Regions from separate parts of the Arthrobacter sp. FB24 genome, predicted to be linked through region 3. Evidence: riboswitches for the same ligand, from Rfam matches in the RefSeq annotation. Region 3 holds a riboswitch; each other region holds the start of a gene.
The links. A riboswitch is a leader RNA that binds a small molecule or an ion and turns the genes downstream of it on or off. The one in region 3 is predicted to bind cyclic di-AMP.

Region 1 (4,286 bases), 1.8 Mb from region 3:
GGCCGCCATGGCGTCCCTGTTCACGGACTGGACGGGACGGAAGGTCCTGGTGCCGTTCCCTTCGACCCAGCCGGTGGAGATGTTCATCGACGCGAGCCAGTTGATTTCCTTGTAGAACTGCGTCTGCGGGACCACGTCAGTGAAGAGGGAGGCGCCCGGGGCGTTGTAGGCAGGGCTGCCGGCAAAGCGGTACATGAAGGCTGCCATCGCATCACGGTTCACGGTCTGCAGCGGCCGGTACGACTTGGCGCCGTTTCCTTCGTCCCAGCCGGTGGAAATGCCCTTCGAAGCGAGCCAGGCGATTTCCTTATAGAACTGCGTCTGCGGCGTCACATCGATAAACGGGGAGGTGCCCGGCGGTGTGTACGCCGGACTCCCGGCGAGTCGGTACATGAAGGCAGCCATGGCATCCCGGTTGACGGCGAGCGCCGGGCGATACGTGCTGGTGCCGTTGGCTTCAACCCAGCCAGTGGAAATCCCTTGCGAGGCGAGCCAGCTGATCTCCGTGTAGAACTGCGAGTTCGCGGGAACATCCGTAAACGAGCCCGCCGGCGAGGGTGACGGGGTCGGCGATGGTGACGGTGAAGGCGAGGGAGGCGGTGACGTCACGGGGGACTGGCCCAATGCCTGCGCCACTGTACGCACCGACGTCGTACCGTTTGCTGTCCGCGCGGCCAGCCACGTGACGAACTCTTTGAACAGCGCGGGGCTGATGGACAGCGACGGATCCGTTCCGTTCGCAATCTCGTGGAACGTCAGCTGCAGCCAGCCGCCGGTTGTCTCGGCGTTGGTGACTGTCGCCTGCAGGTCCGCCAGGGTCCATGTGGCGGCCACCTGGTCCGGCGCCTTGGTGACCATGGGTTCCTGCGGCGGGAGCGTCTCGGCGACAGGGCAGTCGGCGCAGCTGGCGGGAGAACGGATGTCGCCGAGGCCACGGGAACTGCTGTACCCGCAGCCGCTGACGGCGTTTTGGGCTGTCTGATTCACCGCCGCGAAGGGGTAGGCGAAGTTCCGGACGGTGAAGCCCCAGGCCTCGAGGGTCGACTTGCTGTTGCAGGCCTCCGCGCTGGCGGCCGCTGCGCTGAGCGTTGTCATGTCCGGGTGGGTCACGCTGTGGCCGCCGATCTCATTGCCGTCGGCCACGAGAGTGTTCAGGTTTGCCTGGGTGAGGAACCCGGACTGGCCCACGAAGGACGTGGTGATGAAGAAAGTTCCCACCAGTCCGTGGGCTTTCAGCTCCTGCGCCGCGGCCAACTGGCTGCCGAGGCCGTCGTCGAACGTCAGGCTGACGATGGTTGGCGCCGCAGCCTTCGAAGTACCGGCCACGCCCGCCACTGTGCTGACAGCAAGCAGCAGGGCACCCAGGACTGCAACCCAGCGCCTGCCGTGCCGGCCTTCGGCCAATGGTTCAGGGGGATCCGCCACGCAACGCGCGGGCTTGCGGACAGGCTGATTCGACCAACGCATGATGCCTCCAAGCGTGTGAGTCCCCCCGCAAGAACATGCACGTAGACTACGCCTCGCGGCGCCAAGGCAAAACACTCGACTTTGATTGCCGCAGTACCCAAGTACACAGCAGCCATCTGCATGCCGCCCTTGGTCCGGCAGCGCGTTACTCAAATGTGACATCGGCCGAGAGGCACGCGTACGGTGGAACGGTGCCGGTTATCTCAGATGCGGGCACTCCCGGGCGGATTGCCTAACCCTGCCGCGGTCCGGGATCCGATCGAAACCATCCGGCAGGGACGGGGAAACCACTTTTGGCCTGCAGGATTCTTGTGCAGGTCTTCGGGGTGAAGCCGCACGCCGTCCTCTGAGCGGATGGCAACTGCGGCCGGGTGTCTCCCATCCGAATCCGACAGCTAACCTCGCAGGCATCGGGAGAGGTTACTTCATGTCTTCACGCAAACTGCCCGCTCATCATCCGTCAACCGCGCCTGCAGGGCGCTCCGGGTTCCCAACGGCCCGCGGCAGGAGCAAGGTTGGCCGCCAGGCCGCGGTAATTGCGGCGGCTTCGGGCCTGGTCCTGTCCAGCGGGATGGCTGCGCAGGCCGCCGAGGCTCCCGCGGAACGCGACTCGGCACCGGCATCCGGCCTCGACGCCCAGGCCCAGGTGGGTGCCCCGCTCAGCGCGGACTCCCACGTCAGGATCAGCTTCGAGCGGCCGGACGTCAGCACCACCCCCGCTCCGGTCGAAGTGCCGGTTGCAGAGCCCGCCCCGGCAGAAGCGGCGGCCCCGGCGGCAGCTCCGGCACCGGCCGCGACACCGGCGGCCCCTGCCGTTTCCGTCCAGGTCCAGGCGGCTGCGCCCGCCCCTGCCCCGGCCCCGGCTGCCGGCGGCGTCAATGCCGCCATGGTTTCTGCCGCCTATGCCCAACTGGGCATCACCCAGGACTGCACCGCCATGGTGGAGAAGGCGCTTGGCTCCGCAGGCATTCCCGTCGGCGACCTGGGACCCATGCAGTTCATGAACTACGGCTCAGTGGTGGGGGAACCCCAGCCCGGCGACATGGTGGTGCAGTCCGGCCACGTGGGCATCTACGTCGGCGACGGACAGGTGATCAGCGGCGGCATGAACGGCGTCAACGCCACCGTCACGCACCCGTTGTCCTGGCTGACGGCCACCGGCGGCGTGACTTTCGTCCGCGCCGGAGCCTAGCCTTCCGTCCCGTTCTCGCCGGGGGCAGGGAACAGGATGACAGGCCGGTGATCTGCTGCCTTGGGGGCAGCCGGTCACCGGCCTTCCCCGTCGCCACGTATCCGCCCGGGGTTTCAGGGCGGGGATATCGCGATCTGAACCGTGCCCTCGCCCTCTGCGAATTTGATGCGAAGGACCGCATCGCGCGTGTCCGCCGGGATAGTGAAGCGGACATCGCCCGATTTGCTTGCATCGCCAGCCACCAGCTCGTTCAGGCCGGAATCGGGGGAGTGGCTCACCCCGCTCGCGTTCAGCCTGAATGTTGAGTCCCAGAAGTTGATGTCGTACCTGCCGTGGTTGGTGCATCTGAGCGTAAACGTCACCGCGATCTTGCCGGACACATCAGGGCGGGCACGGGCACCGAGAATTTCGTATTCGACGTCGGCAGCCCGGTAGCGGCGTTCGGCGGGCAGGGCCACGGCCCATTCCGGGCTGTTAGCGGCGCCGGACCCGGCACCCGACGGCGGCACGGTGCCGTCCGGTTGTGCGGACGCGCCGGCGGCGGAGGAGCCCGCCGTTGAAGCTGCGGGCTTGCCGGCGTCGAACATCCCAAGCTGCCCGAGGCCGAGCAGCAGCCCCGTCACAGCGGTGATAACCGCTGCGGCGGCGGTCAGCAGACCGGGCAGCGTAGCCCACCAGCTGGTCGGTTTCTCCTCCGCCATAGCAGCTCCCCCTCGGTCCCGTGCCAGGGTCAAGATCCGTTGTATCCCAATACTCCTGCCAGGCGGCCACCAGCGCCAGATGCCGGCCGGCGCCGCATAGGCCCCCGGCCGAAACCCCCGTCCTGCCAGTGCGGAACGGCCCTGTTATCCCTGCCCCGACACTCGTACTCTGGTTCTTGGAGGTGATTGCCATGAAGGCAACCCAGGGAGACCGGATCACTATCCGGGGCAAGACGGTCGGATCGGCGGAGCGGCACGGCCAGATCATTGAGGTCCACGGCGCTGACGGAGCGCCGCCCTACGTGGTGCGTTTCGACGACGGCCATGAAACCACGGTCATTCCCGGCGGGGATTTCGTTGTGGACAGGATCCACCCGCAGTAGGGAAGCTGCTGTGCACCTGGGCTGCCAGACGCCGCCTGGCCGCTATTCGGCGGCCTTGGCGAACACTGCGGCGCTGACGAACTCGATGCCCGTAAAGGGCTCGTCTCCCTCAACCCATGCATCATGCCCTGGCGGGATGCTGTAGGAGTCATCAGCGGCGATGGTGATCTGGCTGCCGTCAGAAGTCTGGACCGTGAGCTTGCCGGAAACGCAGAAACCAACGTGGCTGAGCTGGCACGAATCGGTCTGGACGACGGGCTTGATGCACTCGGACCAACGCCAGCCGGGTTCAAACTTGAATCTTCCGATGGTGTAGGCGTCGACGGATACAAGATCCACTTCCGTCTTGTCCGGGCGGCGCTTTTCGTCCGGAGAATTGTGCGACTTTACTGCGAGCTGAGCGACAACGTTCGTGGTCATGGCTCTCTCCATCAATCGGAGTTGCGGATGGGGCTGTCCGGACCCGCATGCGCGACCGGACAGCGGAGTCGGTTTGCCTGGTCTGAATCGATGCGGCGAACCGATGTAGTGATCGCTTTACGA
Region 2 (4,286 bases), 170 kb from region 3:
TCCAGTCCACCGGGACCTCGTGTACGCGGAGTCCGCATCTTTCGGCCAAGACCAGCAGTTCGGTGTCAAAGAACCATGCGGTGTCGGCCGTGTGCGGCAGGATGTGCCGGGCAACATCTGCACGGATAGCCTTGAAGCCGCACTGCGCATCGCTGAAACGCGCACCCATCAGCGTATGCAGCAGAAAGTTGTAGCAGCGGGAGATGAATCCCCGCCACGGTCCGCGGACAACACAAGAAGATCGTGCCAGCCGCGACCCGATCGCCAGGTCCGAGTGTCCGGAAAGAAGCGGGGCGACCAGGGGAGCGAGCGCAGCGAGGTCGGTGGAAAGACTCACGTCCATGTAGGCCAGGACGGGTGACGGCGAGGCCAGCCACACGGTGCGGAGCGCGTTGCCGCGTCCTTTGGAGGTTAGCCGGACCACCGTGACCTCGCGTAGTTCCCGGGCCACTCGCTCGGCGGCCTTGAGCGTGCCGTCGGTGCTGGAATTATCCGCCACCGTAATCCGGAACGGGTAGGGAAACGTGCCGGCCAGATACCAGTGGAGTTGGCGAAGGGACTGCTCCAGGCCCTGTTCCTCGTTGTAGACCGGGATGACTACATCCAGGACGGGCGCAGCGGTTCCTGTCACGCCCGTCATCCGCGTATCTGTGGGGGCCCGGCGGACGTGACCCGGCCGGAGGAACGTCGGATCGGGAGGACCCGGCCTGGGGTCGACGGCGGCCTGCGGTTGCGGGTGCAGCGGGGTTCCCGTGGCCAGGTCTGTGAGCGTCATGGTTCAACTATGGCGCCGCCGCATATGAAGAATTTAGGCCGAAGCTGTGCAGCTGCTGTGGGCCTTGCCGGGTGCGGATAAGGGCAAGGGAAACGGCGACAGTGCGCCCGCCGTCTTTGGTGGGAGCACCGCCGCCGCGGTTGGGTGCGTTATGGGCCCAAAAGGTCGCAAACGTTGGTTGCAGTGCCGGATCCTGAGAATCTCCGCAATTCGTTGCCTTGGGAGTCCACAGAGAAATTGACATTCCCCCGCGTGAGGAAAAGCCCGGCAGGAGAGGGGAGCTGAAGGAGGTTGTTGCCGGTGGCCTTCACTTCGATCACGTTTTCGCTTGGAAACGAAAAGAAGAGGACGCCCGTGATGACCAGCTTCAGGGGCTTTCCGTTCGGCCCCGTCAGGGTTACCTTCAGCGCCGGGGAAGTGCTGATGACGTCCCCGGAGGGAGTCGTGATGTTCTTGGCCTTGCCGGTGACTTCACCGGTGACAGGAAATCCGCAGCTAGTGAAAGTGGCGGGTCCGTCCACGGTGATCGGCGGGCCCGAAGGGGCGGCGGCGGCCGGAGCGGCGGCCGCGAAGATTGAGGCCAGGACGGCCGTCGGAACTAACCATTTTTTCATTGTTGTGCTCCCTGCATCTTGATGACGGCGCTGGGGCCGGCAGCCGCTGGGAAGACAATTGAAAGCGGCGGCGACCAACAGTCACTCGTCGACCTTGTGAAAACCTTGTGGCCCCGAAACGGAGCGCGAAGGTCCCCGGGGGTCCAGGAGGAAGCAAACAGCCAAGACGGCCGGGGCCCCGAATCCAAGCATGGATTCGGGGCCTCCGGCGTTGCGAACCAAGGTGGCTACAGGTGCCGGTCTAGTACCAGTTGTTGGCGTAGTGGAAGTCCAGGGCGCCGCAGGGGGAGCCGTACCGTTCCTTCACGTAGTTCAAGCCCCAGTTGATCTGGGTGCGGAAGTTGGTCAGGTAGTCGGACCCGGCGCTGGCCATCTTTTCGGCCGGCAGCGACTGGACAATGCCGTACGCGCCGCTGCTGGCGTTCGTGGCAGTGGTCTTCCAATCCGATTCCTTGGTCCACAGCGTGGTGAGGCACTGCATCTGGTCAGCCGCCCAGCCGTACGTTCCAAGCTGGGAGGCTGCATACGCCTGGGCAGCTGCGGGATCGTCCACGGCTACGGGCGGCGCCGGGGCAGGAGCCGGTTGGGGAGCCGCGGCAGGTGCAGGAGCGGGGGCGGCTGCAGGCGCTTCCGGTGCCGTCTCCTCCGACGGCTTCTCACCGGACGACTGCGCGTTCACGCTGACGGAGGACGGCGCGGGCATGGCGGAAACGAGGATTTTTTCGAACGCGAGCTTCGATTCGGCGTCGGCAGTAGTTGCGGCGCTCCCTGCGCCCGTTGCCGATGTTGCAGGGCCGACGGGTTCGGAAGCCTGGCCGGCGGCGCCGACACCAATCAGCACGGCGCAAGCGGTGGTTACTACTGCGGCCCGGCGGCCGGAGCCCTGCAGGCTGGCAGCGAACCGGGACAGCGGGGACACCTTGGCGGCTGCTTCGGCGCGGTGGCGTGAGCGTTGCGCAGGCGCTGCGGACTTGCGGGAAGCGGGCTCAGGACGTACTTCTGGCGTGGATTTAGTCATGGTTGCCTCTCGATGCCGGCGGAGTTAGCTGTCGGGTTCGGATGAGGTCATCCGGCCGCACGGAACTTCACGTGTCGGCTTCACCCCAAGGGCGGCTATGCAGAATGCCCGGAGACCTGGGTCCCCCGCCTCTGCCTGATCATGAGGAAATCCGGGTAGCGGCAGAGTTTGGCGTCCATCCGGATATGCGGCCGGAACGGTGGCCGCACTCTAAAAACCGTACAGGAGTCCGGCGCTTAAGTCACATTTCGGTAACGAGGGTCACGATGGCGGCGCGTTGGCTTGCGGGATCGCCGAAGCCGGAAGCGGGTTTGCGGTGCCGCTAGGCTTCCGGTAATTCTCCCGGGAGCCGCAGGGCAAACTCGGTGCGTCCCGGGCGTGAATTGACCTCCACGGTTCCGCCGTGCGCCTCCACGATCGACTGCACGATCGACAGGCCCAGGCCACTCGTGCCCTCGGCAGCCGCAGCGCGCGTGCCGCCGGAACCAGAAGCAGAACCTCCCGGACTGGTTCGCGCCGCATCCGCCCGGGCAAAGCGGGCGAAAACCCGGTCCACAAACTCCGGCGGGATCCCGGCACCGTTGTCCGTTACGGTCACCACGGCGCTGCCGTCGGCTGACCGCATCACTCCGGTGACCACGGTAGTGCCCGGTTCCGTGTGCTTGCGGGCATTGGAGAGCAGGTTGGCGATCACCTGGTGCAGCTGCCTGGCATCCCCGCGGACCACCACGGGCTCTTCCGGAAGCTCCAGCTGCCAGATGCGGTCCGGTGCCATGACCTTCTCGTCGCTGACGGTTTCCACCGCAAGCTGCGTCAGGTCCACATCGCTGATCTTTAGCGGCTGGCCTTCGTCCAACCGGGCCAACAGCAGGAGGTCCTCCACAAGGGTGGTCATCCGTTCAGACTGGCTCTGCACCCTGGCCAGCGACTTCTGGCCGTCCGGGGTGAAGTCCTCGGTCATGCGCATGAGTTCCGTGTAGCCGCGAATGGCGGTGAGCGGCGTGCGCAGCTCGTGCGATGCGTCGGCCACGAACTGGCGCACCTTGGTTTCGCTCTGCTGGCGGGCTTCCAGCGCTTTGGAGACGTTATCCAGCATGAGGTTGAGGGCATGTCCCACACTGCCCACTTCGGTTCCGGGGTGCGCGTTCGACGGCGGCACGCGGACTGCGAGGGCCACCTCGCCGGCGTCGAGCGGCAATTTCGAAACCTGCGTGGCGACTTCGGACAGTTGCTCGAGGGGTTTCATGGTGCGACGGATCAGCACCGTTCCGGCAAGGCCGATCAGGATCAGGCCGCCCATCGACACGATCACCATCGTCCATACCAAAGAGTTGAGCGTGTTCTGTTTTTCGTTCAGGGGGAGTCCGGTGACAATCACGTCCCCGTATGGCGCCTGGACCGCCACCAGGCGGTAAGAGCCGGTGGACAGTGCCCGGTCGACGGGCGTTCCGTCGTGCTGGAGTGCCAAAAGAATCTGGTTATCCTCGGGGGAGAGGGACGCCACGGTGGCGTCTTTGGCGAGGAACCCGGCGCTGCTGACAGTCCCGTTATCTATGCGCGCGATGAGCGTCCCGACGCCCTGGCCCGGGCCTTCGAACCCGTCCTGCCTGCCGGACGGGTTGCTGGGCCGTGGCCGTCCTGCCTCGTTCGACAGCCGCGAGGCCTGCCCCAGCCGTTCATCGAGCTGCCTGGTCAGGAAGGAATCCATGGAGGCATAGCTGAACAGGCCGATCGCGCCGCAGATGGCCACAAGGAGTGCCATGGCCACCAGTACCAGCCGGGTGCGCAGGTGCCAGGTCGACGGATCAAGCCAGCGGCGGCGGTCTTTGCGGGTTTCGCCGGAGAGTGTGGGCACCGCTCAATCCGCCGGTTTGATGAC
Region 3 (4,286 bases):
GCCTTGGGCATGTCGCAGGCCAGAATCAGCGTCATCGCGGCCCGGAGCGGACCGCGCGCCCGTTCCAGTGCCGCCAGACCCGCAGCAATAGCCGCGGCAGGTCCCGAAAAGGCAGGCTCCTCGCGGCAGGACAGGACACCGGCAGGCAGTTCGCCGGGATCCGGGCCGACGACCACGGCGGCGCCAGCTCCGGCAGCCGCCGAAAGCGACCGCGACAGGAGGGTGGCGCCGTCGTACATCAGCTGGGACTTGGGCACGCCACCCAGCCGCGATGACCGGCCGCCCGCCAGGATTAAGGCATCAAACTCCACAAGGCAAGCCTAGCCATTGAGGCGGGTCTGCGCAGGGGTGACGCCTCAGGCGGCGGATTCTGGCAGAAGGAAAGGGTCCCAAGCGGGGGTGGGCTTTTCCAGCTCCTTGATCTGCCAGATGGTGCCGTGCGGAGGCGCGGGCACGAACCTGAGCTTCCAGCCCATCTCGGCCGGCGTGTGGTCGCCCTTCACGTTATTGCACCGAAGGCAGGCGGCCACAAGATTTTCCCAGGAGTCCGCACCGCCCCTCGATTTCGGGTGGACGTGGTCAATGGTGTGTGCTGCCTTACCGCAGTAGGCGCAGCGGTGGGCGTCACGGCGCAGGACGCCCCGGCGGCTCACCGCGGTGGTTGTGTTGTACCGCGGCCGGATGTAACGGTTCAGGAGAATCACGGACGGGCGGCCCAGAATCTCCTGCGGCCCGACGACAGGATCGTCGCCCTCGGCCACTACGCTAGCTTTTCCGGTCAGCACAAGAACCAGCGCCCGGCGGAAGGTTACAACCGCCAGCGGTTCATATCCAGCATTAAGAACGAGAGTGCGCATGCACATACCTCTTCACGGCCGCACCCGTCAGGGGCTCGAGGGCCGGCTGCCCTCTGCTTGTCCGGGCTATGGATCGACAACACAAGAGTAAACACTCAAGTGGCCGATCACCGAATCGGTCCTTTACCATACACCCCGTGTCGGCAAAAATTCACCTGCCGGAAACGCAGAAGAACCCCTGCCCGGAGGCAGGGGTTCTTCCGGCAAGCGTCAGCTGGAGGCTTTAGCCGCCAACGCGGATGAAGACCGGGCCGGAGCCGACGTTGACGCTGAACAGGGAGGTGGTTCCACCGTTCCAGCCACCGTGCACGGCCTGGCCGTTGCCGACGTATACAGCGATGTGGGCCATGCCCATGCCGCCGTTCTCGTAGTATGCGAGGTCGCCCGGCTGTGCCTCGGCTGCACTCACGGTGCGGCCCAGGGAAAGGTAACCGGCCGGCCAGCCGTGGTAGTTGATGCCTACGGCTGCAAGCGCGTTGGTGGCGAGGGCCGTGCAGTCCTGGGCAACACCGAGCTGGGCGTAAGCCGCAGCTGCGATCGAGGCGCCGTTTCCGCTGGCAGCAGCGGGGGCCGCCGGGGCCGCCGGCGCTGCCGGGGCGGATACGGTCTCTGCAACGGCAGCCGGAGCGGCCGCGGGAGCAGCTTCCTGGACCTCAACAACCGGCTTCGGAGCCTCAACGACCGGAGCCGGGGAGGTGGAAACAGCCGGCTTCTCGAAGGAGATGGCGATGCTGGATGCAGCCGAGATGTTGGCCGGAGCGGAAGACTGGACTTCCAGGGTGGAAGCAGAGGTTGCTTCGCGCTGAACATTGGTGTCGGCAGCGTTGGCTGCGATACCGCTCGTCAGGACCAGACCGGAGGCAGCAGCGATAACCGCAGCCTGACGGCCCATGCCACCGGCGTTGTCGCCGACGGCCTTGGCAATGACAGCAAGCGAGTTGGTCTTAGTAACCTCGGCGCGATGCCGTGCGATGGCACGTGTAGTCATTAGTTCTCTCTTTCGTTTTCCTCAGACTGCATGGCAGGCCGCGGTTTTTGGACGCTCCGGCATCTTGGGGGTAAGCCGGAACGGCCCGAACAGGGTTTTTAGCGAAGAACGCGCGCTTCAGCGAAGGGAAGCGCGTGTTTTAGCGAAGCGTGTAGAACGCAGAAGTGCCCGTGGCGGACACAGCGTGCAGGAGAGTGCCCTGCGAGGGGTTGAGCGCGCTGATCATCATGCCGTTGCCGACGTAGATGCCAACGTGGGCGCCGCCGTTTTGCATGACAAGATCGCCCGGCGCCGGTGTGGCGGTAGGCGTCATGGCTGTCCATGCGTTGGTGCGGGGGATGCTGATGCCGGCCTGCGCGTAAACCCACTGGGTGAAGCCTGAGCAGTCCCAACCGCTGGGAGTGGTGCCGCCCCAGACGTACGGGCTGCCGATACCGGTGTAAGCGATAGCAGCGAGGCCCGATGCTGCTGCGGAAGATGCGGCGTCAGCAAGCTTGCTTGCCTTGGCCTCTCCGGCAGCCTCAGTGGAGGTCTCGCTGGCGTCCGTACCGGTGGACTGTGCCCGAACGGTTTCAACCTTGGGCGCTGCCTTCGTGGTCACTGCCGGACGCTCGAAGAAAACAGTCGCTGTCGGTTCTGCAGTTACGGTCAGCTGGGCCGACTGTGAGCCGGACTCCGTCGAAGCGGAAACGCCCAGGTTGGTATCGGCGGCGTTTGCCGGCATCCCAACACTGAGGATCAGTCCGGAAGCAGCTGCAATGACAGCCGCCTGGCGACCTACGGTCCCGGCGTTGGCAGTAACAGCCCTGGACACGGAGTTCAACGGGTTCGTACGAACCGTTTGCGCGCGGTGGCGCGCAGAATTGTGACGTGTAGACACGAAGGTAGCCTCTCCCAATGCCTACGAGGTGAGCTGTCGGATTCGGATGGGAGTCACCCGGCCGCTCGGCTTCCTGGGAAGCGTTGCGACTTAACCCCAAGGTCTTCTTGCGAAGACCAAAATTGGTTCCCCCGCCTCTGCCAGACGATGTAATGCGAACGGACCTTGAGCGGTGGCAGAGTTAGGCAATCCACTCAAGAGCGCCAACTTCGGAAAAGTTGGCGTGCTCTAAACGGTACAGGAATTCCGAACGAATGTCACATTCAGGTCACGGCATGTCACAGGGATGCGAGAGTGACCCATCGTTTGGATCAGAGCCAGCCGAGCGGGTCGACGACTTCGCCGTTGACCATCACTTCGAAATGGAGGTGGCAGCCGGTGGAGGCGCCGGTGGTCCCGCTGAGCGCCACCACATCGCCGCGGTTGACCTTCTGGCCGACCTGGACACTGGACGACGAGAGGTGGTTGTACGTGGTTTCCAGGCCGTTGCCGTGGTCAATCACCACACGGTTTCCACCGCCGTAGGGGTGCCAGCCGGAGAAGGTCACGGTTCCGCTGGCGGCAGCAAAAACGCTCGTGCCGCACTGGGCCGCGTAGTCCTGGCCGCGGTGGAACTCGCCGGCTCCGCCCGTGATCGGGCTGACCCGGAAGCCGAAAGGTGATGCGGTGACCATCTGTTCCAGCGGCGCGCCCAGGCTGCCGGTGGATGCCGCGCGGGTGATGGTTCCGGCTGACTGCGCGCTCAGCAACTGCTTGAGCTTGCCGTCCGGATCCCCCTTGGTGGCTACGGTGGTCCGGTTGAAATCGATCTTGGCGCTGGCGGCCGCGGAGACCTCCGGCTGGGCCGCGACTGATGCGGCGGCGGTATTCGCCGTGTCTGACGTGGCGACCATGGGGCTGGTTGACGGGACGGTCACGGTGAGGACCAGTCCGGTGGCGGCTAGCGCAATGCCTGCCTTCTGACCCACGCCGCTCGCCGAGGCGAAGTCCGTCACCTGGCTGAACAGGCTCCGGCGCCGGCGCGCATCACGGTGTGCGTCGCGCGGCCTGACCGTCATTACGGCTTCGGCCACGGGGTACTCCGAAGCGGGACCGGTCGCCCTGCGGCGGCCCCTGACGGTCTGCGTGGTCAAGAATTATCCTCTCTGGGAAGCCTGCGGAGTTAGCTGTCGGATTCGGGTCAGAGAGATCAAAGACCCGGTCCGCCAATGCAAGGCATCCGACACAGGGGTATCCCAAAGGAATCCTTCGTCGGAGGTGCTTTGCCGCTGACGGACTTCACCCCAAGGCCGTCTTGCAACGGCCGGTTGTGGTTCCCCCGCCTCTGCCAGGAGGTGATTCGTACCGTGATCCGCTGGCAGAGCTCGGCTTCGGATCAGGTAACGCTTTAGTATCGGCGCTAGTCCTCAACTATAGGTGATTAATCAGCGCGGTAATAATTCCGTTATCTGCGTCTCAGTGCGTTGTAGGTGGTCCTACAAGGTGCGCGGTTAGCGGACCGTAACAAATACGTGGGCTGCCACTTCGGGCGGCAGCTCCAGTGCACCTTCGATCTCGGGTA

Region 1: another riboswitch for cyclic di-AMP. It lies ahead of ARTH_RS11815 (NlpC/P60 family protein); the one in region 3 lies ahead of ARTH_RS04090 (C40 family peptidase).
Region 2: another riboswitch for cyclic di-AMP. It lies ahead of ARTH_RS03340 (hypothetical protein); the one in region 3 lies ahead of ARTH_RS04090 (C40 family peptidase).

Annotation. Positions count from the first base shown of each region.
Region 1 is NC_008541.1:2,623,522-2,627,807, reverse strand. It holds gene ARTH_RS23145 (polysaccharide deacetylase family protein) at 1-1,467, opposite strand, end outside; cyclic di-AMP (ydaO/yuaA leader) riboswitch at 1,697-1,891, shown strand; gene ARTH_RS11815 (NlpC/P60 family protein) at 1,895-2,659, shown strand; gene ARTH_RS11810 (hypothetical protein) at 2,773-3,360, opposite strand; gene ARTH_RS11805 (DUF1918 domain-containing protein) at 3,552-3,743, shown strand; gene ARTH_RS11800 (cupin domain-containing protein) at 3,786-4,163, opposite strand.
Region 2 is NC_008541.1:693,932-698,217, forward strand. It holds gene ARTH_RS03330 (dolichyl-phosphate beta-glucosyltransferase) at 1-775, opposite strand, end outside; gene ARTH_RS03335 (hypothetical protein) at 925-1,389, opposite strand; gene ARTH_RS03340 (hypothetical protein) at 1,631-2,407, opposite strand; cyclic di-AMP (ydaO/yuaA leader) riboswitch at 2,407-2,581, opposite strand; gene ARTH_RS03345 (sensor histidine kinase) at 2,730-4,262, opposite strand; gene ARTH_RS03350 (response regulator transcription factor) at 4,266-4,286, opposite strand, start outside.
Region 3 is NC_008541.1:860,058-864,343, reverse strand. It holds gene mobA (molybdenum cofactor guanylyltransferase) at 1-311, opposite strand, end outside; gene ARTH_RS04100 (HNH endonuclease) at 357-857, opposite strand; gene ARTH_RS04095 (NlpC/P60 family protein) at 1,081-1,845, opposite strand; gene ARTH_RS04090 (C40 family peptidase) at 1,985-2,569, opposite strand; cyclic di-AMP (ydaO/yuaA leader) riboswitch at 2,730-2,907, opposite strand; gene ARTH_RS04085 (M23 family metallopeptidase) at 3,037-3,858, opposite strand; cyclic di-AMP (ydaO/yuaA leader) riboswitch at 3,862-4,096, opposite strand; gene ARTH_RS04080 (metal-dependent transcriptional regulator) at 4,216-4,286, opposite strand, start outside.